Regions from separate parts of the Paenibacillus sp. FSL H7-0737 genome, predicted to be linked through region 3. Evidence: riboswitches for the same ligand, from Rfam matches in the RefSeq annotation. Region 3 holds a riboswitch; each other region holds the start of a gene.
What was found. A riboswitch is a leader RNA that binds a small molecule or an ion and turns the genes downstream of it on or off. The one in region 3 is predicted to bind cobalamin.
Positions count from the first base shown of each region.

Region 1: it holds a riboswitch for cobalamin, as region 3 does, so the genes downstream of both, metE (5-methyltetrahydropteroyltriglutamate--homocysteine S-methyltransferase) here and H70737_RS29650 (S-layer homology domain-containing protein) in region 3, are expected to answer to the same signal.
Region 2: it holds a riboswitch for cobalamin, as region 3 does, so the genes downstream of both, H70737_RS02360 (anaerobic ribonucleoside triphosphate reductase) here and H70737_RS29650 (S-layer homology domain-containing protein) in region 3, are expected to answer to the same signal.

Region 1 covers NZ_CP009279.1:4,930,357-4,938,040, forward strand. Annotated here, with positions in the region: gene H70737_RS30450 (DUF1540 domain-containing protein) at 1-71, shown strand, start outside; gene metE (5-methyltetrahydropteroyltriglutamate--homocysteine S-methyltransferase) at 210-2,510, opposite strand; cobalamin riboswitch at 2,665-2,870, opposite strand; gene H70737_RS21665 (undecaprenyl-diphosphate phosphatase) at 3,129-3,989, opposite strand; gene H70737_RS21670 (DedA family protein) at 4,039-4,662, opposite strand; gene H70737_RS21675 (ABC transporter permease) at 4,680-6,629, opposite strand; gene H70737_RS21680 (ABC transporter ATP-binding protein) at 6,604-7,374, opposite strand; gene H70737_RS21685 (sensor histidine kinase) at 7,460-7,684, opposite strand, start outside.
Region 2 covers NZ_CP009279.1:532,754-540,437, reverse strand. Annotated here, with positions in the region: gene H70737_RS02395 (YhjD family protein) at 1-137, shown strand, start outside; gene H70737_RS02390 (winged helix-turn-helix transcriptional regulator) at 582-956, shown strand; gene H70737_RS02385 (NAD(P)H-dependent oxidoreductase) at 1,021-1,563, opposite strand; gene H70737_RS30950 (sporulation protein YjcZ) at 2,038-2,139, opposite strand; gene H70737_RS30945 (hypothetical protein) at 2,170-2,325, opposite strand; gene H70737_RS30940 (hypothetical protein) at 2,504-2,734, opposite strand; gene H70737_RS02375 (N-acetylmuramoyl-L-alanine amidase) at 2,828-3,085, opposite strand; tRNA gene H70737_RS02370 (tRNA-Thr) at 3,236-3,307, opposite strand; gene H70737_RS02365 (MTH1187 family thiamine-binding protein) at 3,402-3,710, opposite strand; cobalamin riboswitch at 4,085-4,319, shown strand; gene H70737_RS02360 (anaerobic ribonucleoside triphosphate reductase) at 4,537-6,522, shown strand; gene nrdG (anaerobic ribonucleoside-triphosphate reductase activating protein) at 6,519-7,034, shown strand; gene H70737_RS02350 (ribonucleoside-diphosphate reductase subunit alpha) at 7,090-7,684, shown strand, end outside.
Region 3 covers NZ_CP009279.1:902,669-910,352, reverse strand. Annotated here, with positions in the region: gene H70737_RS29650 (S-layer homology domain-containing protein) at 1-3,658, opposite strand, end outside; cobalamin riboswitch at 3,823-4,023, opposite strand; gene H70737_RS03960 (hypothetical protein) at 4,115-4,693, opposite strand; gene H70737_RS03955 (cellulase family glycosylhydrolase) at 4,913-6,634, shown strand; gene H70737_RS03950 (hypothetical protein) at 6,697-6,990, opposite strand; gene H70737_RS03945 (hypothetical protein) at 7,016-7,573, opposite strand.

The DNA.
Region 1 (7,684 bases), 2.7 Mb from region 3:
TAGCTTTCCACAGCTCCCAAGAACCTACACGTGCAGAAGAAACAGATTGCAAGACTTTCGAAAGCAAATAAGGTGATGATTTGAAGGGACCCTCCACGGTTCCTTCTTTTCTTTTCTCATTCTATCAAGAATGAGAATTATTATCAAGTGGCTGAAATAAAAAGCCAGGGAGAAATTCCCCGGCTATGTTTTATTGTATACCTCTTATGTTATTTGGAAGCACTAACTCCTGCATTTTCTCTTGCAATAGCGGCAGCCTTTACCATGTTACGAAGTGCATCTTCTGTCTCCTGCCAGCCACGTGTCTTAAGACCGCAATCCGGATTAATCCAGAACTGTTCAGGATCAAGCACCCGCAGCGCACGATCAATATTAGCTGTCATCTCTTCTACTGTAGGAACCCGTGGACTATGGATATCATATACACCAAGACCAATTCCTTTATCATACGCCTGCTCCTCAAAGCTAACGATCAGTTCCCCATGGCTACGTGAAGTCTCAATAGAGATAACATCTGCATCCATCGCTGAAATGGAGTCTATCATGTCATTAAATTCGCTATAGCACATGTGGGTATGAATTTGTGTCGTAGCCTTCACATGATTCGTCGCGATACGGAACGACTTCACCGCCCAATTCAAGTATGCCTCATGATCTTCAGCCTTCAAAGGGAGTCCTTCACGGATAGCCGGTTCATCTACTTGAATCATCTCTATGCCTGCATCCTCCAAAGCTTTAACTTCATGACGGAGCGCTAAGGCAATTTGATTCGCTACTGCTTCCCGACTAAGATCATCACGTACGAAAGACCAATTGAGAATCGTAACAGGACCAGTCAACATGCCTTTAACAGGAAGGGAAGTTAACGACTGAGCATAGACGCTTTCTTTTACAGTCATAGGCTGGATAAAAGCTATATCCGCATAAATAACTGGTGGCTTAACGCAGCGTGATCCGTAGGATTGAACCCAGCCATTACTAGTAAATAAGTAACCATCCAACTTCTCCCCGAAAAACTCCACCATATCGGTTCTTTCGAACTCACCATGCACGAGTACATCCAGACCCAGCTTTTCTTGGAAAGTGATTGCATCTGCAATCTGCTCACGAACGAACCCGTCGTAACGCTCTTGATTCCATACGCCTTTACGCCATTTCAACCTTGCCTGGCGCACTTCTACAGTCTGTGGAAAGCTTCCGATTGTTGTCGTTGGCAGAAGTGGCAGCTGCCACTTCTGCTGCTGCACCTTCAGGCGCTCAGCAAAAGGTAGGCTACGTTGGTCTGGTAAATCTGTAAGTCCCAGAACTTGCTCAGCCACATCCTTACGACCGCGTTCAGGAAGTGCACGGAAGGCAGTAAGGGCTTCGCGACTGGCTGTCAACGCAGCAGCAGCTTCTGCTGTACCCTCTAAGGCTGCAGCAAGCAGGCCAAGCTCTCTAAGCTTCTCATCAGCAAAAGCTAAAGCAGCCTTAACGGTGGCCTTCAGCTTCACCTCACCCTGAACAGTAACCGGAACATGCAGCAAACTGCAAGAAGGTTGTATAATAAGACGATCAAGTGATACATGTACACTCAGCTTCTCGATTAGCTGCAGTTTAGCATCCAGATCTGAGCGCCAGATGTTGCGTCCGTCAATAATACCCGCTCCCAGCCACTTATCCTCAGGCCAGCCAAGACGTTCAATCGATGCCAGGTTCGTCCCGCCATCATGGACAAAATCAAGACCTAAACCTTGTACCGGAAGCTTGAACAGTGCCTCCAGCGGTTCAGCAGCTTCAAAGTAAGTCTGCAGAATAATATTTAATCCAGGCACGGATTCAGCAATTTCTGTGTAAATCGAGTGAAGTAAGGATAATTCTGATTCATTAATTCCTGTAACAATCGCTGGTTCATCAATTTGTACCCAGCTTACTCCTTCTTGCTTCAGTTCCTGCAACAGCTGAACGTAAACCGGAAGAAACCGAGCAGCAATCTTCGAAATATCCGCAGATGCAAATCCTTTTGACAACTTAAGGAATGTATAAAGGCCTAAAACCACAGGTTTACCCTCAATTCCCGCTTGGGACTTGGCAAAACGATAAGCTGCCAGTGGTTTGTTCTCGGTCAGACGCGGCGTTTGTGCACCGATCTCTGGAACGATGTAATGATAGTTCGTATTGAACCATTTAGTCATCTCGCAAGCGGTAGCCTCAGCATTTCCTCTAGCCATCGCAAAATAAAGATCAAGCCCAATGTCGCCACCATCATACGCATAACGTGGAGGTACGATCCCGAACATCACAGCTGTATCTAGCACATGATCGTAGAACGTAAAATCATTTACCGGAATTAAATCAATTCCTGCCTCCTGCTGAGTCTTCAAATGCTGAAGCTGAATTCCTGTCATTTCAGTACGGAACGCTTCCTCATTTATTTTTCCCGCCCAGAAGGCTTCCAACGTTTTCTTCCACTCGCGGTTTTTTCCGATTCTTGGATAGCCAAGATTGCTTACTTTTACTTTGTTCGTCACTTTGCAGCTCCCCTTCTCCATCTTCTTATTTTGGACTCGATATCACTTGCATTCCTTTAAAAAAGAGCGCCCTTCCCTAAAAAAGTCAAAGGGAAAGACGCCCATAATATACCTATGGTTAACGTCTAACACCTTCCTATCCTCCGTAGGTGAAGCAGTGCTGTTGAAACAGGCAGGTCTCCTGGCTAGCGGTGTCAGCATCCTTAGCAGTCTTCCCAGCAGTAGTAAATTGCCAGTGACATATGTTGCTATGGACTCTTCCGTTACAGTGGCGGGACCGCATCGGCTTCAAACCGAATTTCCCTATTAAGCCTACCGAATTACTAATTTCCGGCAAGCACCTGTCTCCGATATTGTCAAGCCAAAACGCCTTCGGTGTCCTTATACGGACGGTAGGCGTTTATGCGAGAATTATAAGAAAGTATTTCGTGATACTTATACTTTCTTATCATCCATAAGCTAAAACGCCTTCAGCGTCCTTTTAAGGACGGTAAGCGTTTATGCGAGAATTATAAGGATAAAGTGAGTGTCTTAAATCTGATGTCATCATACGTGAAAGCCCCCGTCATCTGCAATAGATTACGGGGGCTTTTGTTATATCGATTCCTTATAACGGATTTAGAAAAACACGAAATATACTACTGCAGCAAGTACTATGCGATATATAGCAAATGGTAAAAGCTTAATCCGGTTGATCAATTTCAAGAAGAAACGCATCGATAATAGTGCAAATACAAAGGCACTGATAAAGCCTGCAATGAAGAACGGCAGGGCATCGATGGTGAAATATTGCCAGTTCTTCATCAGTGAGAGTAAACTGGCGCCTGCCATGATTGGAACAGCCATAATAAACGTGAAATCAGCAGCAGCGCGATGACTCATACCCAGAAGAACACCACCAGAAATCGTCGACCCGGAACGGGAAAATCCCGGCCACAAGGAGAAGCACTGGACCAGACCAACACCTAGCGCCTGCTTATATGTAATCTGATCGACACTCTCCGTTTGAATCTTCTTTGGTCCGAATAGATCCGCAATAATCATTAATACAGCACCGACTACTAGACCGATTAACACGGTGGATGTAGAGAATAAATGCTCGTCAATATAATCATTAAACAGAACCCCCAGCACGCCTGCTGGCACTAAACCTACAAGCACCTGTGTAAGCTTCAGGTGGCCGCCTTTTTCAAGCTGTGGTTGTTGCTCGGTTACAGGATCCAACTGCTTGCGGCTGAAGCGCTTTAAGCCCAGCAATTCAATGAACCTATTTCTAAAAATAACTACAACTGCTAATATTGACCCCAGCTGTATAACCACTTTGAACGTATTGGCCGTATATTGCCCAAATAACTCTGTCGATTTTAACCACATATCATCAACAATAATCATATGACCTGTGGAGGATACCGGAGCAAATTCAGTCAATCCTTCAACAATTCCCAAAATAATAGCTTTAATAATCGTTAATAGCTCCATTTGTTCTCCTCCTTTTAATCATAACTTTTATCTATAAGTCCTTCTCGGCTCAACCTTCGGTGTTCATTTTCCGGCTGCGCTTGCGGAAGAACAAATACCCAAGGATCACTACTCCACCTGCAAGAAGCACGTACACTACGTTGGAGTACATATCCATATACATGGCGATGTCTTCCCACGACTCACCCAATGCCGCACCAATAAGCACCAGCAATAGGTTCCATCCCAGCGTACCAATCGTTGTGAAGATCATAAACACTCCAAATTTCATGCCCGACATCCCTGCAGGGATCGAAATCAAACTACGCACTAGTGGAACCATCCGACAAAATAATACGGTCCAATAGCCATATTTGTCAAACCAAGCGTCAGCCTTGTGGATGTCCTTTTTGCTAATCCGGAGTAGGCCGCCCCAGCGTTCAACGATCTTTTCCAAGCGATTTACATCCAACAAACGACCGATATAATAGAGAATTACTGCACCCAGCAGTGAGCCAAGCGTAGCAGCAATAATTACACCAGGAATGGTCAAATTCGTTGTGGTTGTCATGAATCCGCCAAAAGGAAGGATCACTTCGGAAGGAATCGGTGGAAATATATTTTCAAAAGCGAGCATCAGGAAAATACCAAAGTAACCAAACTGCTCCATAAAATCTGTAATCCATGCTTGCATTTCGTAACCCCCATTATTCAGATCAAGTTCTTCTTCAAGTTGCGTAAATAACGGCTGCGAATAAAAAAGAAGTAAAGTCCCTGGACAGCCAAATATCCCAATAACACCGCCCCGGTCTCCACAGCAATAGATAAGTAAAACAACCGCTGAAGCGCAATAAAGGCAAACACACTATGCAAAATGGCTACCCCAACCGGAACAAAAAACAACAACGACAATTGTATCGTTACAATTCGGTTTAGCTCTTGATCTGTAAGTCCCATTTTGGACAATGTAGAATATTGATGACGATCATGATCTAGATCTGTATACAGCCGGAAGTAAAGGAAGCTGCCTGCTGCAATGAAAAAGACAGTACCCACCAGTAAAGAAGCGAATAGCATCGTGTTGTACAATGTTCTTTGTATTTCAAACAGCGTGCCGCTAACAACAATCGCGTATGGCGAGTTACTTTCATAGGACCGTTTCCCTTTATGAGCAAGATCCGCCGCTATACCTACTGTTCGCGGGAAGTCATCCATGTAAAATCCTGTATACAAATCGGTCTGTACGGGATGAATAGCCTTGTAAAGCTCATCGCTAATCACAACACCACTGAAATCTCCCCCATCCCTTCCATCCAGCTCCGGCAATAGATATTCAGCAATCGGAACATTTTGGGTATAACCCATTTCTCGAATGGACAGACCTTGCTTCAAGGTATATACCGGCTTTACTCTACCCGCTTGCAGACTTCGGTCTCGTTGCGAACCGATCATCACCAGTCCTTCATCTCCACTTAGAGGCTGCTCATCCGTCGTAAACCCTGCACGAAGCAGAGCAAGCTTATAATCACTGTAAGCAATCAAGGGAAGCCTTAACGTGCGATCTGGCCCGGTCTGAGATTCCACCTCTGCGTATTTAATCGGAATACTAAGTGTCTCATAGGGTAAACCGAGCGTTGTAAGCTCTTCCTGAATTTCGTCCAAATGCTGATCAAAAGGATCCTGCAATTGATTGCCTTTGGCTACATAACCAACTGCTGCGGGATAGTCCAATTTCAACTCTCTGGAAAGCGTATGGATCGATGCGAATACTCCAACTGAAGTAAAAGATACTGCGGAAACAATCGTCACCATAAAGAACATTCGGGCATTCTCTTTCCAGCGGTAAGACAAGCCCGATAAAGTAATGATATTCGTGTGGTTCCAATACAGGCGCCGGATCGTCTTAAGTAGTTTAACAGTGTAAATACTGAGCTGAGTATAAAAGAGATAGGTACCCGCAACCGTAATTATAACGACCGGGAACATCACCTTTTCAACCGAAGCCGCTTGTGCTGTAGCTGCCATAAAATAGCCCGTCAACAGCAATAAAGCAGACAGTAAAGATAACACCAAGGAAACTTTAGGTTCCTCTTCTGCTTTTCGTTCTCCCTGAAACAGCCGCATCAGTGATTCATTCCCAATAAAGAAGAACGTGCTTAGCGAGATTAGAATAAATAACAGCGCAAAGCTACATATCGTTAGTACAAGCGCCTGCCATGGAAGATGAAACGTTAAAAGAGGTATCCCTAGAAAAGTAGATCCGATCATCAAAAACAACTTACCTAGAATTAACCCAAGTAAAGTACCTGTCAGGATGGCAGAGGTGCCGATCATCATATTTTCCAAAAATACCATCATGTTCAGCTGTCGCTTCGTCATTCCATGCATCAATAAAATCCCAAACTCCATCTTACGTGACTGCAGGAACGATCCGACCGATACAAGAACGAACAAGGAGCAAAACACATAAATAATGGCTTCTGCCGCCATCATTGTATGAGCAGCTGTACTATAAACCAAGCTCTTAGAAATATCCGGATGGTAAATAAACAATGCGCACACAAAAAAGATCATCACTGAAAAAGCACTGACGACAAAATAAGCCGCATATTTACGCTTGTTACGTGTAACATTCCTATAAGCGAATTGCCGAAAGGTCATGGCTAGTTCCCCCAAGCAGAGACAACATATCAATGATACTTTGGAAGAATGCGCCTCTGCTGCTCCCCCTGTACATTTCACTATAGAAACGTCCGTCTTTAATAAAGATGACTCGGTTACAAAAGCTCGCGGCCACTGCGTCATGTGTGACCATCAGCACGGTTGCCCCTTCTTCCTGATTCACCTCTGTCAGCATATTCATGACTTCACCTGAAGCTTTGGAATCCAGATTCCCTGTAGGCTCATCTGCTAAAATCAATGAAGGACGATGAATCATCGCCCGGGCGATGGCGGTCCGCTGCATCTGTCCACCCGAAATCTCGTATGTCCGTTTTTGCAGCAAATGCTCAATGTCCAGCATACTTGCTACTTCTTTCAGTCTGCTCTCCATTTCCGGTACACGGACACCAGCAAGCGTGAGAGGCAGCACAATATTCTCCTCTACAGTGAGCGTATCCAGCAGATTGAAATGCTGAAAGACGAAACCAAGCTCATGGCGGCGAAAGAGTGCCTTTTCTTGTCTGCTAAGCAAATTGGGATCTCGGCCGTTGATCAGAATCTGACCGGAGGTCGGCTGGTCGATGGTGGCGATCGTGTTGAGCAGTGTTGTTTTTCCACTCCCCGAAGGTCCCATAATGCCAACAAACTCCCCTTTTTCAACAGAAAAACGGATATGATTCAATGCCTGAGTGGACACTTTACCCTCATATATTTTTGATAAATTATGAACATCTAGAATGGGCAAGTGTTACCTCTCCTTCTTTCGACTGGATTGCCTTCATTATACAAAGTGTATACACAGGCTGCCATTTCTCTAACTTACAATGACCTTACATTTTTGTAAGGTAGGACTCCCTAAACACTATCCGCACGGTCGTGCCCTTACCTTCTTCTGAGCAAATGCTCACCTCGTGACCAAGTTTTCCGCAGATCTGTTTCACAAGATATAGACCCATCCCCGTGGATTCTTGAAAGGTTCGTCCATTCACACCTGTAAAATAAGGATCAAACACACGCGGCAGATCACCTGCTGGAATGCCAACCCCTTCATCTCG
Region 2 (7,684 bases), 370 kb from region 3:
TATGTCGTGGATACCATGAACGAATGCTGCTGTTAAACGACATCGTCGCTGCCCAAGCTGCCATTCATATGCGCAGATATCTCGGTCTGGATATTTCATCTTTTAAGAGCTATGAAGAGCAGTATCAGATTAAGTGAAGTAGCGAAGAAGCTGCCCCCCCTCCCTCATTTAATTAGCGAACAAAAAAATAGGCCTTACCATGGGAGTTGGCAAGACCTGAGAGATTTATACCACAAAACACTGGGGGGTGTTTGGTGTCTTCAATATATACCTTGAACCTGAAAATAAGATGATGCTCACATGAAAATTACATTAAAAACTTCAATTCGTCGCTTAGGCTATCCGCTTGGCACTTTTGATTTCCAACCAAAGAGGCCCGCTTCGCCGACAGAGAAAATCGACCGATTGATAGTTAGCCACGAGTGCTTTGAACAAATTGTTTCAAAATGATATAGTGAATTCGTTCTCACAGGATGACTTGATAGCAGGTTGTAAAACATAATAAAGTCGGGACCTCAGTACGGAGCGACAACAGGCGTTTGCCTTTTCGTTGAATATTTTCTGAAGGAGGGTAATAGCCCATGAGTGATGAAATCTGTATACCGCCTGGCATTCAACAGAAGGACACTAGCTTTGGCTACACCTTGTCTATTATTAGTGGTAAATATAAAATGACTATTCTCTACTATCTCTCTGAAAACAAGATCGTGCGGTTCAATGAACTGCAACGGGGTATCGGTACAATACCTTTTAAGACATTAAGCGTTATGTTGAAAGAACTGGAAGCCGACTGTCTCGTCAGGCGCGAGGAATTCCCCCAGATTCCCCCTAAAGTTGAGTATTCCTTGACCGAGAAGGGCCAATCGCTTATTCCGGTGCTGGATATGATGTGCACTTGGGGAGAGAAAAACTTCGTTCCAGCCGCGCAAGAGATAACCATACCTTTTACGATTTAACGACAACTTATGACAAAAGCAGCATTTCCATTAATGAAAATGCTGCTTTTTGCTTCAAATCTAATTACATATTTTCGATAAATTCAACATAGCCTTGCGAACTGATATCCAATTTATTTAAGTAATCCGTACTTCCTACCGTCTCAGATTCCGTGCCATAAATGGCATAGAAGGAACGATAATCAGCGTTGCAATACAAAAAAGTCGTGTCAAAGGGAGATAAAATACGGTCAAGCCCGTAGCCGAGTTTACCTTCTTCACTAAAGTCTTTTGCACTTCCTCCGGCAGTTACAGCTAATGCGATTTTTCGATTTCTTAATTTATCACTCTTCGAGCCATATGCCCATCCGTAAGTAAATACTTCGTCCAGCCACTTTTTAAGCAGAGGTGGACTACTAAACCAGTAGACAGGGAATTGTAAGACGAGCTTATCATGCGCTTCAATCAGCTGTTGTTCCTTTTCCACGTTGATTTTTTCATCGGGATAGGCTTTGTACAGCTCGTGCACCGTATATTTGTCTGGATATTTACGGAGTTCTTCGATCCAGCGTTTATTAACGACGGATGTTTCGATGTTTGGGTGCGTGACGACAATAAGTGTTTTCATTGGTGTATCCTCCATGTTTGAATCAGATTTAGGACTTGAGTATACCTCCCACCATGACATCGCGTAAGTATGCACTTTTAGTTCACGTACTTACCTAAAGGTAAGCACTGCAACCTGCCTGCACGTGATTGATGTATAGTCTTCGGGGCGAATCTCGTCTTCGGTGTACACCCAAATATCACACAAGAGAGACTGGGTCATTCCGCCATTTTACTTGAGTAAAGGTTAGACGGATGTAACGTTATGTGTATGAACTCTATATCACTGATAAAAAAATTTGCCTGAACGCAAAGAAATACCCCACCATTACTGGAAGGGTACGGTACTTCCGCATAATTTCAACATAATCCATTTGGGATACTCGCCTACCACTTAAGGTTGACAGGGTGCGTTTTTGATTATGTATGAAAAAAATCCACCAGCATGAGTACTGGCGGATTTAATAAGGTGCAGCTATATTGGGAGGTTTGAAACTTAAATAAACAAAGTCTTAGAGATGATTACCAACAAGATAAACAGAACCAGAATTGCGGCGGTAGAAGTAAAGCCACCATATCCTCCTGCGAATTCGCCCATTTTAACTCCTCCTTTGTAATTGAATACAATTTAAAATATACAAGCTTTTGTAATGATGACCAGCAGGATAAAGAGCACTAAGATTGCCCCTGTGGATGTAAAGGCTCCACCAACAAAACGTTCAGGTTCACGTTCACGTTCACGTTCACCAACGCCGCAACAACGTTCTCCACGTACTTCGCCCATTTGTCAATTCCTCCTTTTTAATTGGATACAAAACTAAGATATGCGGGATTTGTATCGGTGCTTGGGTAAAAAAGAAACGAAAATAGTAGGCCTGTTGCGGGATCCGACATTTCGTAAAAAACAAAAAAATACCCACCAGCCGAAGCCAGTGGGCGGTTTTTCCCGGTTTTATGATTTTTTAAATAAGGGCTATAGCCAGCAGAGTGAACAAACTCAAGGTTAAGATGTCATTTGTAGCAAAAGGATTACCAAAAAAAGCTGAAGTGTGCACAGATCCGTTATGTTCCGTTCTTAAGTAAACATTATTTCTGTCCACATTTGTAATTACGCCTACGTGCTGTCTACCATCTTTAGTCAGAATCCGCACTCTTCTATTCATGTAGCGCAAGCAGCTGCAATAAGCATCCATCAGGAAACTCCCCCTCGCTCGTATTACTTTATTTTATGATGAGAGGTTACGCCGGTAACGGCCAGCAGCGCCCAAAACTTCCGGCTCGACAAATTAACTTTCCAGTTCACTTTGTAAGGTTAACTGTCTTACTTGCTCTTTCTTGCCGTTTACGAGTACTACCACTTTATTGTCATTGTTGCCCTGATTCGCTGTTTCCTTCTTTTTCAGCCCTAGGTACTTTGCAATCCCGATCACATGGCTATCAATGATTGCTTGGATAACCACATCTTTTTTGAGTTTGGCAGCGTCGGTTGCCACATCCAAAAATAAATTCTCCGTGAGTACTGCAGGTATGTTGCTCTCACGCACCACATGCAGTTTTTTTGCCTTTTGGCCCCGGTCGTTGGGGACTCCATTACAAGCGGAAAAGACACTCTTTCGGTAGAAGAATGGTAGAAGAAACAAAAAAGCGCGACTCCCCAAACTTCAAGAATCCGCGCCAAATATGGTTTTTTGGGATGCTGGTGAAGGGAATTGAACCCCCGGCCTACGCATTACGAGTGCGTTGCTCTACCCCTGAGCTACACCAGCTTAAGCCGATTTTTCTGTCAAACAAAAAATATTATACAACTTTCAGCCAGAAACGCAAGCCTATTTCTCCCTATTTCCCTACTCTCCCGAACTGCTATTCCACCTGTAGTTTACGCTCCACAGACTCCAGCTTTCCACGGCTAGTGGAGGGTTTATCGCGGCGGTCGTCTATTTTAAGTGAGGTAGAGACACGCTCTGCACCTGCGGAAAAAGGAGACTCGTGCAGCGCTTCGACTGCAGCAAAAATACGCTGAAGAGGCCCTTCGATGATTGTACCCATGGATGTAAGCTCATAAGTAATCCCTTCTACCGTCTTCAGCACTCGCTGCATATCCGCAACATAGCTGCTAAGGCTCGTACTACCTGTTCCAATCGGAATAACGGTTACTTCAGCAATAGGCATGGGAATACCTCCTCGGAATTTTAAAGTATGTGTCTCCTTCTATTGTAACAACTCCACCGCTCTCCCACAAATGATCTCAGCTTTATTATGCCCCTTCTTCTTTCCCCAAAATTCTCCGAAATATGACTTTCGCCACAAGTATTTTTTCTAACATGAATTCTAGGGTCATCTGCACTACATTTATGGACTCTTTGTGGCATCTTTTCGGACAATTTATGAATCATTTTTCATATGCCTGTGGATCAATTGTGGATTACTTATGGACAGCCTGTGGATCATTTGTGGAGTACTTTTGAAGAACCCGCTCCCCACGCGGGTTTTCTAAAAAACTATTTACAAACACAACATCTTGGGTTATTTTTATCTAACGACAACAAAATATAGTGGAGACAGGCGCTTTGATCCTTTATCGGAATTAGAGCTTAATAGGGAAGTACGGTGAAAATCCGCTGCGGTCCCGCCACTGTAACCGGATGCCCCTTACAAGCTTTTTTAAGCTTAAGATGGGCAGATCTCCTGGCAGAAGCCACTGAGGGGTAAGAGCCCCCTTGGGAAGGCGCTGAGAGGTCCTACGGAAGCCAGGAGACCTGCCTGTTTCGACGACACCAACTATGAGTGCCTGCGAGGAACAGGAACGGTGTCCGCATGCGGTCATCTTCTTAGAGACCACTGCAAATATCTGTGTGGATATTTACATAACGCATCGGGCATTTTCTGCCATCCTCGCTAGAGGATGCTTTTTTTATGAGATCACAATGAATATACGGCCGCTTATGCGGCCCCACTTCTTAATGATAGGACGATAGACTGAGAGGAGAGCTATACAATGACGTTGTTGGAGAGACAATTTAACGGTACAACAAATGCACGAGAAGTTCTTTTAGAAGAGCTCATTGATTTAGGACGCGATATTATCGACAGCCGGGATTTGGACCTGCTGCGCGAGAATGCCAATTTGAACGGAGAGAGTTTCTCCGGTAAAATGAGCAAGTTCGGCAGTGAATATTCAAAATGGTACGCCCGCAACTTTACGATGCCGCCGCAGCTAGTGCAAGCCATTGATGACAATGTCGTCTATGTGCATGATCTGGATCAATACGCAATCGGAACGACTAACTGCATTTTTATCCCGTTCGATAAGCTTCTCCGCGAAGGCTTCAACACCGGCAACGGCAGTGTTCGTCCTCCGAACTCCATAATGACAGCTATGTCACTGGTAGCAATTATTTTTCAATCCCAGCAAAATGCTCAATATGGCGGCGTATCCGCCAATAAACTCGACTATGATCTAGCACCTTATGTAACCAAATCCTTCGCTAAGCTGTTCCGCAAGGGTCTGGATTATTTTGATGAGGGACAAGCTAATGATTCTTTGGGCGAGATTACAATGAGCCGGATCGATCTGGCGGAGTTATATCCAAAAGCGTTTCGTTTTGCACTAAAGGAAACCGAAATCGAAACCCTGCAAGCGGCTGAAAGTATGGTACATAATCTCAACACCATGTCCAGCCGATCCGGTGGGCAAATTCCGTTTACCAGCATCAATTATGGTACTTGTACTTCACCAGAAGGTCAGCTTGTGATCAGCTCCCTGCTAACAGCAACGATGAACGGACTTGGCAGCGGAGAAACACCTGTGTTCCCGATTCAAATCTTCAAATGCAAGCAAGGAGTCAATCAACAGCAAGGTGATCCTAACTATGAATTGTTCCTAAAAGCGGCGGAATGTTCTGCACGCAGACTATATCCGAACTTCGCTAATCTGGACGCTCCGCTCAACTTGCAGTATTATGATCCAAGTGATCCTGATACGGAATTTGCTACAATGGGCTGCCGCACCCGAGTGCTCGGTGACCGTTTTGGGCGTAATCATTGCTCCGGGAAGGGCAACCTTTCCTTTAATACACTGAATCTGGTTCGGCTCGGTCTGGCACACGGCACAGTAACAGGCCGACGTACCGTCGCAGATGAAGCTGGCTTCTATGAGGATCTAAACCACTATATGGATATTGCGCTGGAAGGACTTCTTCATCGGTTCCACATCCAAAGCGCGCAAAAAGCTAAAGCATCCGATTTCATGATGCGAGAAGGCGTCTGGGAAGGCGGCGAAAATCTCGCTCCTGAAGACTCTGTAGGCGAACTGCTGAAGCATGGTAGTCTGTCGCTTGGCTTCATCGGTATGGCGGAATGCATGAAAGCCATGTACGGCAAACACCATGGCGAGCATATGGAAGTCCATGCCAAGGCTGTGGCTATCGTGCGTCACATGCGGGAGTATTGCGACCTTAAAAGTGAGGAACTTAATCTCAACATTACCTTGTTCGCAACACCAGCAGAGGGCCTGTCCGGCAAATTCACCAAGATTGATCGCAAGGTACTGGGTTCTATTCCGGGCGTAACTGACCGTGAGTATTATACGAACTCTTTCCACATCCCTGTATACTACGATCTAGGTGCTGCTCAGAAGATCAGCTTGGAAGCTCCTTTCCATGAATACTGCAATGCCGGGGCTATTTCTTATGTCGAATTAAATGGCAATGCCCGCAGCAATCCATCTGCTTTTATCAAAATCATTAAATATGCACTAGAACAACAGGTCAGCTACTTCAGCATTAACCATCCGATTGACCGCTGCTCCAGCTGCGGATACGAAGGCGTAATTGGGACAAACTGTCCTTCCTGCAACGCACATGAGAATGACGTGCACATCCGTCGTTTGCGCAGAGTTACAGGTTATTTAACTGGCGACTATCAGACCCGCTTCAATGCCGCCAAACAAGCCGAAGTACGGGATCGCGTTAAGCATCTATGAATATTTGCGGATACTATCCGGAGTCGATTAACGAGGGAGAGGGCATGCGGGCCGTCCTCTTCATCAGCGGCTGCCGTCATCGTTGCCCGGGATGCTTTAATCCCGAGACATGGAACTTTAAATATGGAGAAGCCTTCACCTTAGAACGTCAACATGAAATCATTGCAGAAATCGCCGCTAACCCTTTGCTGGATGGTCTAACACTGGCAGGCGGCGATCCTTTTTTCTCGGCAGAAGAGGTACTTGGGTTCATTCATGAGCTTCGCGCCGTGCTCCCTGGCTTCCCCATCTGGATTTACAGTGGTTATACGTATGAGGAACTAACCGCCCTTCCCGGTTCGCCGGAGTGGAATCTACTTACACAGTGTCAGGTATTAATAGATGGACGTTTTATAGAAGAATTGAAAGATACTACACTTCCTTACCGAGGAAGCTCTAACCAACGCATAATCGACATTCCGGCCAGTACGAACGGCTCGGAGGTCTTTCTGTGGCAGCCTACTGCGCTATAATATATCAATTTTTGATATTCAAAATTAATCCAAAATAAGAAGGGATGAAATAACCATGCCACAATTCGTAGTAAAACCAGATAATCGCCAACTGGCTTTTGATGAGAAGCGCCTTTCCGTATACGCCGACCGTATCTTAGAAGGTCTTGATCAACTAAATAAAGAAACATTGCTGCGGGGAGTAATTTCCAAACTGCGTCGTGACTCCGTAAGCGGAGAAGAAATTAGCAATGCCTTCACCATGAGTGCTCTAGAGCTTGTAACGAAAGAAGAGCCTACTTGGAAGTTTGCAGCTGCCCGTGCCCTTCTGACTACCCTTTATAAAAAAGCAGCCGTTCATCGCCGCTATAAAGCTTATCCAGAAGAGCCTTACGGTGAGCTGTACCCGCTAATTACGGATCTCGTAAAAAAAGGAATCTATCGTGAAGAGCTTCTAAGTCATTACACCAAAGAACAAATTATCGAACTAGGTGGGTGTATCGATTATACACGCGATCTTTTGTTTGACTATATCGGTCTGCTTACGCTATCCGACCGTTATTTGGCGCATGATTTTGACGGCCGTGTAATGGAGCTTCCACAAGAACGTTATATGATTATTGCTATGTACCTGATGCACCGTGAACCAGCTGAGAAACGTCTTGAGCTTG
Region 3 (7,684 bases):
CGACATCCTTGTAGGTAATTCCTTTGTCACTCTTGATATCAAGTTCCAATGCTGATACTAGGATCTTAGTAAATTCTGCTCTTGTAATGTGATCTTTCGGATTTACCTGACCATTGTTACCTTGGATGTACCCTTTTACTGTAGCTGTTTCAATCGCTGAGAACGCCCAGGATGAGATCTTATCGGCATCTTTATACACGTGCTTGATATCGTTAGGAGTCGCTGTTGGCGATGGACTCGCATTCGGGTCACCCGGTTTAGCGATATCACCTGGAGCTGGCGTACCACTTGGTTTTGGTGTAGCAGATGGGGTTGGAGTTGGGCTCAAAGTTGGCATCGGTGCATTTAGATCCACACCCAAATTCGTAGTATAACGCCACTGAATTCTATCCCCGGCACTTAGGTTATATGAAGATGCACCATAATTAGGATATTTTCCATTCACATTATACATCCATCCACTACCGCTACCATGGTCAAATTCTCCATCACCAGCTATGGATTCAACATATACACTTCCAAATGTACTGTTCCAAGAATATCTATAGTCGATATCGCGGCTATCTAGCACTCTCTCTAGTACAGACCACACTGTGTCACCAGATTGTAGCTCTACCTGTACAGATGGAAGAACATATCCCTTCTTAATCGTAAGCTTATCCACGGATAGGGTTACATATGGTTTCGATGGAGTGGTTCCTCCACCATTGCCACTACCACCGTCGCCACCAGGTGTCTGAACTACACTGGATGTGTACGCAATGTAATCAGTGAAGTGATTGGTTTTTACGATTAAATCATTTCCATTATCGTAGGCATACTCTGACTTGCCGCTTGCCAAACCTAAGGCGTCACTTGCAAATTTTTGAATCGCATGAGGTGCACCATTTTGAATATAAGCTACATCTTTTCCTTTAAGGTCCTTAAAGGTTAATGTGATAAATTGACTGAATTCTACTCTTGCGCTGCCACCCATAGAAAAAGCTTGAATAATGCTCTCCAGCTTCTTATCCTGGGAAATAATCTGATTCAGACTATCTTTTAGTGCAGCTTCTGTGCCTGTTAAAGGTGACATTAGTTCAATCGCTGCGGCATTTCCACTTGTAACTTTTGCACCCTTAGGAATGACTACAGATACGTCACCTTTGGTAGCCTCAATCTGAGGAAGATCGCTGTTATTAGGTAAACTAACACTAACCTTCGATTGTTGACTTTTAGGAATAACTACCGTTATTTCCTTGTTGCTATCTCCTGTGCTGATCGGAACGATATAATCATGAGCATCATCATTGATTACAACTTCCGGCTTATCACCAGAAGGTAACGGAAATTCTTTCGGACCCTCTGGTTGTACAGGTGGTTGTTCAATTACCACATCATTCATATCAAAGAGACGGTTACTGTGATTAATCAGACGATCATAGGACACAAGTGCATACGTACCTTGGTCCGTAGCCATCCCATCTACTCTTCCGGTGAGAATATGCTTAAATCCACCATCCGGATCAGCAAAGGTAAGCAGTGCATCAATCAGTGAATTTCCCTTTTTAACAAACCTTAAGTCACTGTGCGGATCTATGCCTACGCCAGTTAAAGCAACAATGACCTGCGCGATGCTCTCACTGCTTGTGCTTCCCCAGCTTGTAAATCCACCTTGATCATTCTGTGTGCTTGATAACCATGCAATCGCGCGATCCACAGCAGCTTTTACATTAGGATCCTTTGCATAGTAAGGCGCAAGTGCTTGCATCGTCATTCCAGTGATATCGGTATCGGCTTTAGTACCAAATAACGCCCATCCACCAGTTGGTGCTTCTTTTTCTAAAATATACTGAACTAGTTTTTCTCTTGTGGTTTGATCTGTAACGCCTTCTACTACAGGAATATCATAGTTATGACTATCTAAGGCAATCAGCGCAAATATGGGACCATTAAGCCCTTGCTTCTGAACATATTGAAAATCTGCAAGTGCATTTCTTAAATCATGCCCTGCAACATTCGTGATATCTTTTCCGATCGAGGTAAGTCCTAGAATCGCTCTGGAATGCTCTGTGCTTTTAGAAGGGTCGAGTTTTCCATCCTTCATTAGCTTAGCTACTTCAGCAGCTACATTATTATAATAAAGATTGTAATAGCCACTTGGAACCTCGAAGTTGGCCCGTGCTAGAGAAAGAATCGACCATTCCCCGCTACCTGTTCCAAAAGACGGATTTTTTACAGTGTTTAGGATATAGGCAAGGTTTTTATTTAATTGTTGTTTGGCTACAACAGTAGTAGGTTGTTCAAATGGAACATCATTCATGTCATAGAGACGGTTGCTATTATTGATCAGACGATCATAGGATACGAGCGCATATGTACCTTGATCCGTAGCCATAGCGTCTACTTTACCGGTGAGAATATGCTTGAATCCACCATCCGGCCCAGAGAAGCTAAGTAAAGCATCTATAAGTGAATTTCCTTCTTTAATAAACCTAGGGTCACTGTGCGGATCTACGCCTACGCCAGTTAAGGCAACAACAACCTGTGCAATGCTCTCACTGCTTGTGCTTCCCCAGCTTGTAAATCCGCCTTGAGCATTTTGTACACTCGATAACCATGCAATCGCCCGATCCACGGCAGCTTTTACATTAGGATCCTTTGCGTAATAAGGCGCAAGTGCTTGCATCGCCATCCCGGTCATATCGACGTCGGCTTTGGTTACACCTAAAGCCCAGCCCCCGGCATCTGCTGCACCTTTTTTAACTTCTCTATCTAAGATGTACTGAACCAGGTTTTCTCTTGTGCTTTGATATATAACTCCCTTCTCATCAGGATCAGGGAATAATACTGGAATCTCATAGTTATGACTATCTAGTGCAATCAGAGCAAATATGGGACCGTTGTTCCCTTGCTTCTGAATATATTGATAATCAGCTAGTGCATTTCTTAGATCATGACCTGCAACATTCGTGATATCTTTTCCGATAGAGGTAAGTCCTAGAATGGCTCTGGAGTTCTCTGTGCTTTTACTAGCGTCGAGTTTTCCATCCTTAATTATCGTTGCTATTCGCGTAGCTACATTGTTGTAATAGAGATTGTAATAACCGTTAGGTACTTTGTAGTTCGCACGTGCTAGAGAAAGAATCGACCATTCTCCGCTACCTGTTCCAAATGAAGGATTCTTTACGGTGTTAACGATGTAGGCCAAGCTTTTATCTAACTGTTCTTTAGCAGTGATTTTATAAGTAACCTGATAGGTTACATTATCTGCTTTGTTTCCTGCGCCATCTATAGCTGTTACTGCGATTACGTTACTACCTGGGTTTAGAGATGCTTTGTACTCACCATTAGTAGCTGACAGAACGACTTGGTTCAGCTTTACTACTGGAATAATGTCTTTATAGACATTGTCTGTAACCACTACTTTGAAGCTCACATCTTTACTGGATACTTCCTGTTTATCTTGTATACCTTCTATTGAAATCGTAGGCTTCTCTGTATCTGGCTCTTGTACTAGCGCATTAATCTGCTCTACTAGAGCTTGATCAACCTCTGTTGTTACAACTGCACTATCGGCAATTGCTTCATTCGCATGAGCCGGGATTACGCTTGTAGAGAACGTCGTGATAAATACTGCTACAATAAGTAACCAAGCTAAAAACTTATTTTTCTTCATGTTTCCATAACCCTTCCCTTCTCTTCCTATGTTAAAAAACAGAATAAACTTTCATAGCACTACAAAAAAACCACTCAACATACGTCAAGAGGTTTAAGATAGTGAACCGCAACAATAGCAGGCATATACTATATCAAACACCTCTCTATCGCTCGTAGAGTTTAACGGTGTATCAGAAACAGGCAGATATTCTGGCTCAAGTATCATCACCCTTGCTACCTTCCCAGTTTCCCAGTGGTACCTTGCAAGGACTCCTCTTTCACAGCGGCGGGACCGCGCGGGATTCACACCCGCTTTCCATTTAACCAATCTATGATTGTATTTCCGAAACATTCATAATTGGCACCTATTGCTAATATTAATTTTTCCATGCTTCATCATATCTAATATAGTTGCTTTTGTCATGCAATATTTGTTTTTTGTATAACGAGTAGTTAGCGATAATCCTATTGAATATCAAATCATTTTAACCACAATATACTCTTTTTCTCTCAGCTCAAAACCATCCTTCAGTGACAAAGAGGCCAAATCAAAGATTCGATCATACTTTTTATTACGTGGGAGTCCTTCTTCCTCAGCCCAGCATGTATAGAGCTCGAACTCGGTACCAGATACCCCATAATCTGTCATAAGCCTAAATAACTCCCGACAACACTTGAGTGAGGCGTTATACGATCCCGGTAGAGTATCTTTTAGCTTAGGGGATACAGAGAAGCCGCCCCAATTCGGTGAAATCCGGTACACATACGGACTCCGAAAATGCTTGCGAATCTCATCGTTCCAATACCCAAGTTCCTCTATAAAAATACCCGCTGCATCTTCTTCCGAGTCGTATACAAGACAGTCCTCATCTCTTAAATGAGACAGATCTGCGATGTCATCCAAAGGAATTATACCTTGCAGGCGCAGAGCCTCTCTTTGTTTCTTATACTCCGGGGAATTTTTCACTTCATTATATGTCATTACTGACGGTACACTGCCTCTTTCTCCTAACGGAAGTTCTGTAGCCGAGCCTATGTAATGAAATCTGCTCACTGGATTGCCCTCCATAACTTTGGAATCACTGCAAATCACTAATTCATATATGAATTTACCACAAATTAGTAAGGTACTCGTTGAAATTATTCTATGTTAGGGTATTTGGTAAGCGTTTACAACGAATTCATGGAGGTGTACGTGTTCATCTAAGTACCAAAGTACCAAGGAAGGTCAGGTTTAAGCATCCTCAAAAATGATCTTACAAAGGAGAATTCAATGACTACTCGAATCCAGAAATCATTCTTATCATTGACCCTTGTCACCGCTCTTCTGCTCTCTTTGTTCTCATCCATTGCCGCCGCTGCCACTAAGGACGAGCAACAAGCTAAGGCAGCACCAAAGAGTAAGATCCAATCCTATGTAGACGATATGCAGCCCGGATGGAACCTTGGCAATACTCTAGATGCTACAGGTGAGGATGAAACCTCCTGGGGCAATCCGCGTGTGACCCAAGAACTGATTAAGAAAATCGCCGCACAAGGCTACAAAAGTATCCGTATTCCTATCACTTGGGATTCACACATAGGCGAAGCACCGAACTACACTATTGAAAAAGCTTACCTCGACCGTGTCGAAGAAGTTGTAGGCTGGGCGCTGGACGCCAAGTTATATGTAATGATTAACGTCCATCACGACTCCTGGTTATGGGTAAGTCATATGGAAGAGAAGCATGAGGAAACGCTGGCGCGTTATAATGCAGCATGGACTCAAATTGCTGACCGCTTCAAGGATAAATCCGATAAGCTGATGTTCGAAAGCATTAATGAACCTCGTTTCACAGATGGCGGAAGTACGGATGAAGCGAAGATGGAACAGATGCTTGCAGAGCTCAACAATTCCTTCCATCAGATCGTTCGAAACTCAGGTGGAAAAAATGATGTCCGTCCACTAGTGCTACCTTCATTAGAGACTTCTCCTACCCAACCTAGAATGGATCAGCTCTACAAGACGATTACAGCTCTTAACGATCCGAACATAATTGCGACCGTTCACTACTATGGCTTCTGGCCGTTCAGTGTGAATATCGCTGGTTACACCACGTTTGAAAAAGATACAAAAAACGATATCATCCAAACTTTTGATAACGTTTACAACACATTCGTAGCCAAAGGAATCCCTGTTATCGTTGGTGAGTTTGGACTGCTAGGATTCGATAAAGATACAGGTGTGATTGAACAAGGCGAGAAGCTGAAATTCTTCGAGTACCTTACCTATTATTTAAAAGAAAAGAAAATGACCTCCATGCTCTGGGATAATGGGCAGCATTTCAACCGCAAAACGTATAAGTGGTCCGATTCTGAGCTGCAGGGTGTATTAATGTCTGGTCTGAAGGAACGTTCCTCCAGCACTGAAAGCGATCTGGTCTATCTAAAAAAAGGTGCAGCGATCAAAGACACCAAGGTGAAGCTGAACCTAAACGGCAATAAGCTAACCATGATTAGTGCAAATGGGAAGTATCTAACAAAGGGAAAAGATTACACCTTGAATGGCGAGGAGCTCACACTCAAAGCCAGCCAACTCAAAAAACTCACAGCTTCCCAAAAATACGGTGAAAATGCCGTGTTAACGCTGAAATTCAACAAAGGTGTTGCGTGGAGACTAAAGATCATCGTGAATGACACTGCCAAATTAAGTGATGCCAAAGGTACGACTGAATCGTTTGCGATTCCAACTACCTTTAATGGTAACCAGCTTGCCACGATGGAGGCTGTCTATACCCCTGGTGGCAATGCAGGCCCGCAAGACTGGACACCATTCAAGGAGTTCGGCAATACGTTCTCACCCTCTTATAACACGAAAGAAATCAAGCTGCTTCCAGCCTTCTTTAAAGATGTTAAAGATGGAGAGGTCATCTTGAAATTCCACTTCTGGAATGGTGATATCCTTACGTACAAGATCACGAAGAGTGGAACAAACGTTGTAGGAAAATCTTCTTAACTTTCGCTGTATAACATAAAAAGAAGTGTCCCTTCACGGGGACACTCCTTTTTTTAACTACATCATACATATACTTCTTCATACGTCATCAACATCAAGCGATAGACCAGATATACTCCAAGATAAGCTCCCGTTAAAAGGAACATTGGATTCAAAAAAATTGCATGGATCGAGGTCATAAATACCGTGTTATCTCTTAATATTTCATATATAGCTAGGGCAGAAATATTACCTAAAATAAGCGTAGACAACACAGAAGCTACATTAAAAACAATACGCCACTTTATCCATTTCCGTTGTATCATTAGCATGGCGACGGGAACCACTATACTGCCAAATACGATTAGAAATTTCATTTAGCCAGCCACCTCAGTATCTCTTTTAATCCTCCAGTTCAACACTTTCGATTTGCCCCTCGGCATTCACTGTCCACTCGATATCAACACCTGGCATCAATCCAAGCATGTCCTCATCTTCGATCACTACATGATCGGGAATGGTTATGCTTTGCTCTCCCCCACCTTCGACTCTAACGGTAACCTGTTTACCGTTAGCCGTAGTAATCTTCCCATCATATTCAATCTGCTGCAAAACAATCTTTTGAGTCGCATCCGTTATGGTAACCCGCTTGCCGCCGTCTGTCAGCAGCTCAATCTTTTTATGATAGCCATCCTTTAAAGCAACTTCCTTAATCACCCTCTTAACACTAACACCCGCCGGAAGTCCCTCTGTATTTGTACCGGACGAGGTATTGGGTTGTTCAGTGGCACTGTTCGTAGCTGCAGGTGCAGTGGCTTCTGTTGTAGGCGTTGGAGTTACTTGTGTGGTTTCATTGGCAGCTTTAGAGCAGCCACTTAATAGGACGGTGCAGGCACAGATCAAACAAAGAATTGAAGTTCGAATCTGACGTTGTGAATTTCCTTTATTCTGTGTCATCATTTACCTCCGCATTTAAATTTCTTCCAGTTCTATTTTGTGAACATAGTTTTACCTCTTCCCTTCCTTTTATACCCCAACTTCCCCATATAAGATCAATAGAATGGTAACAAT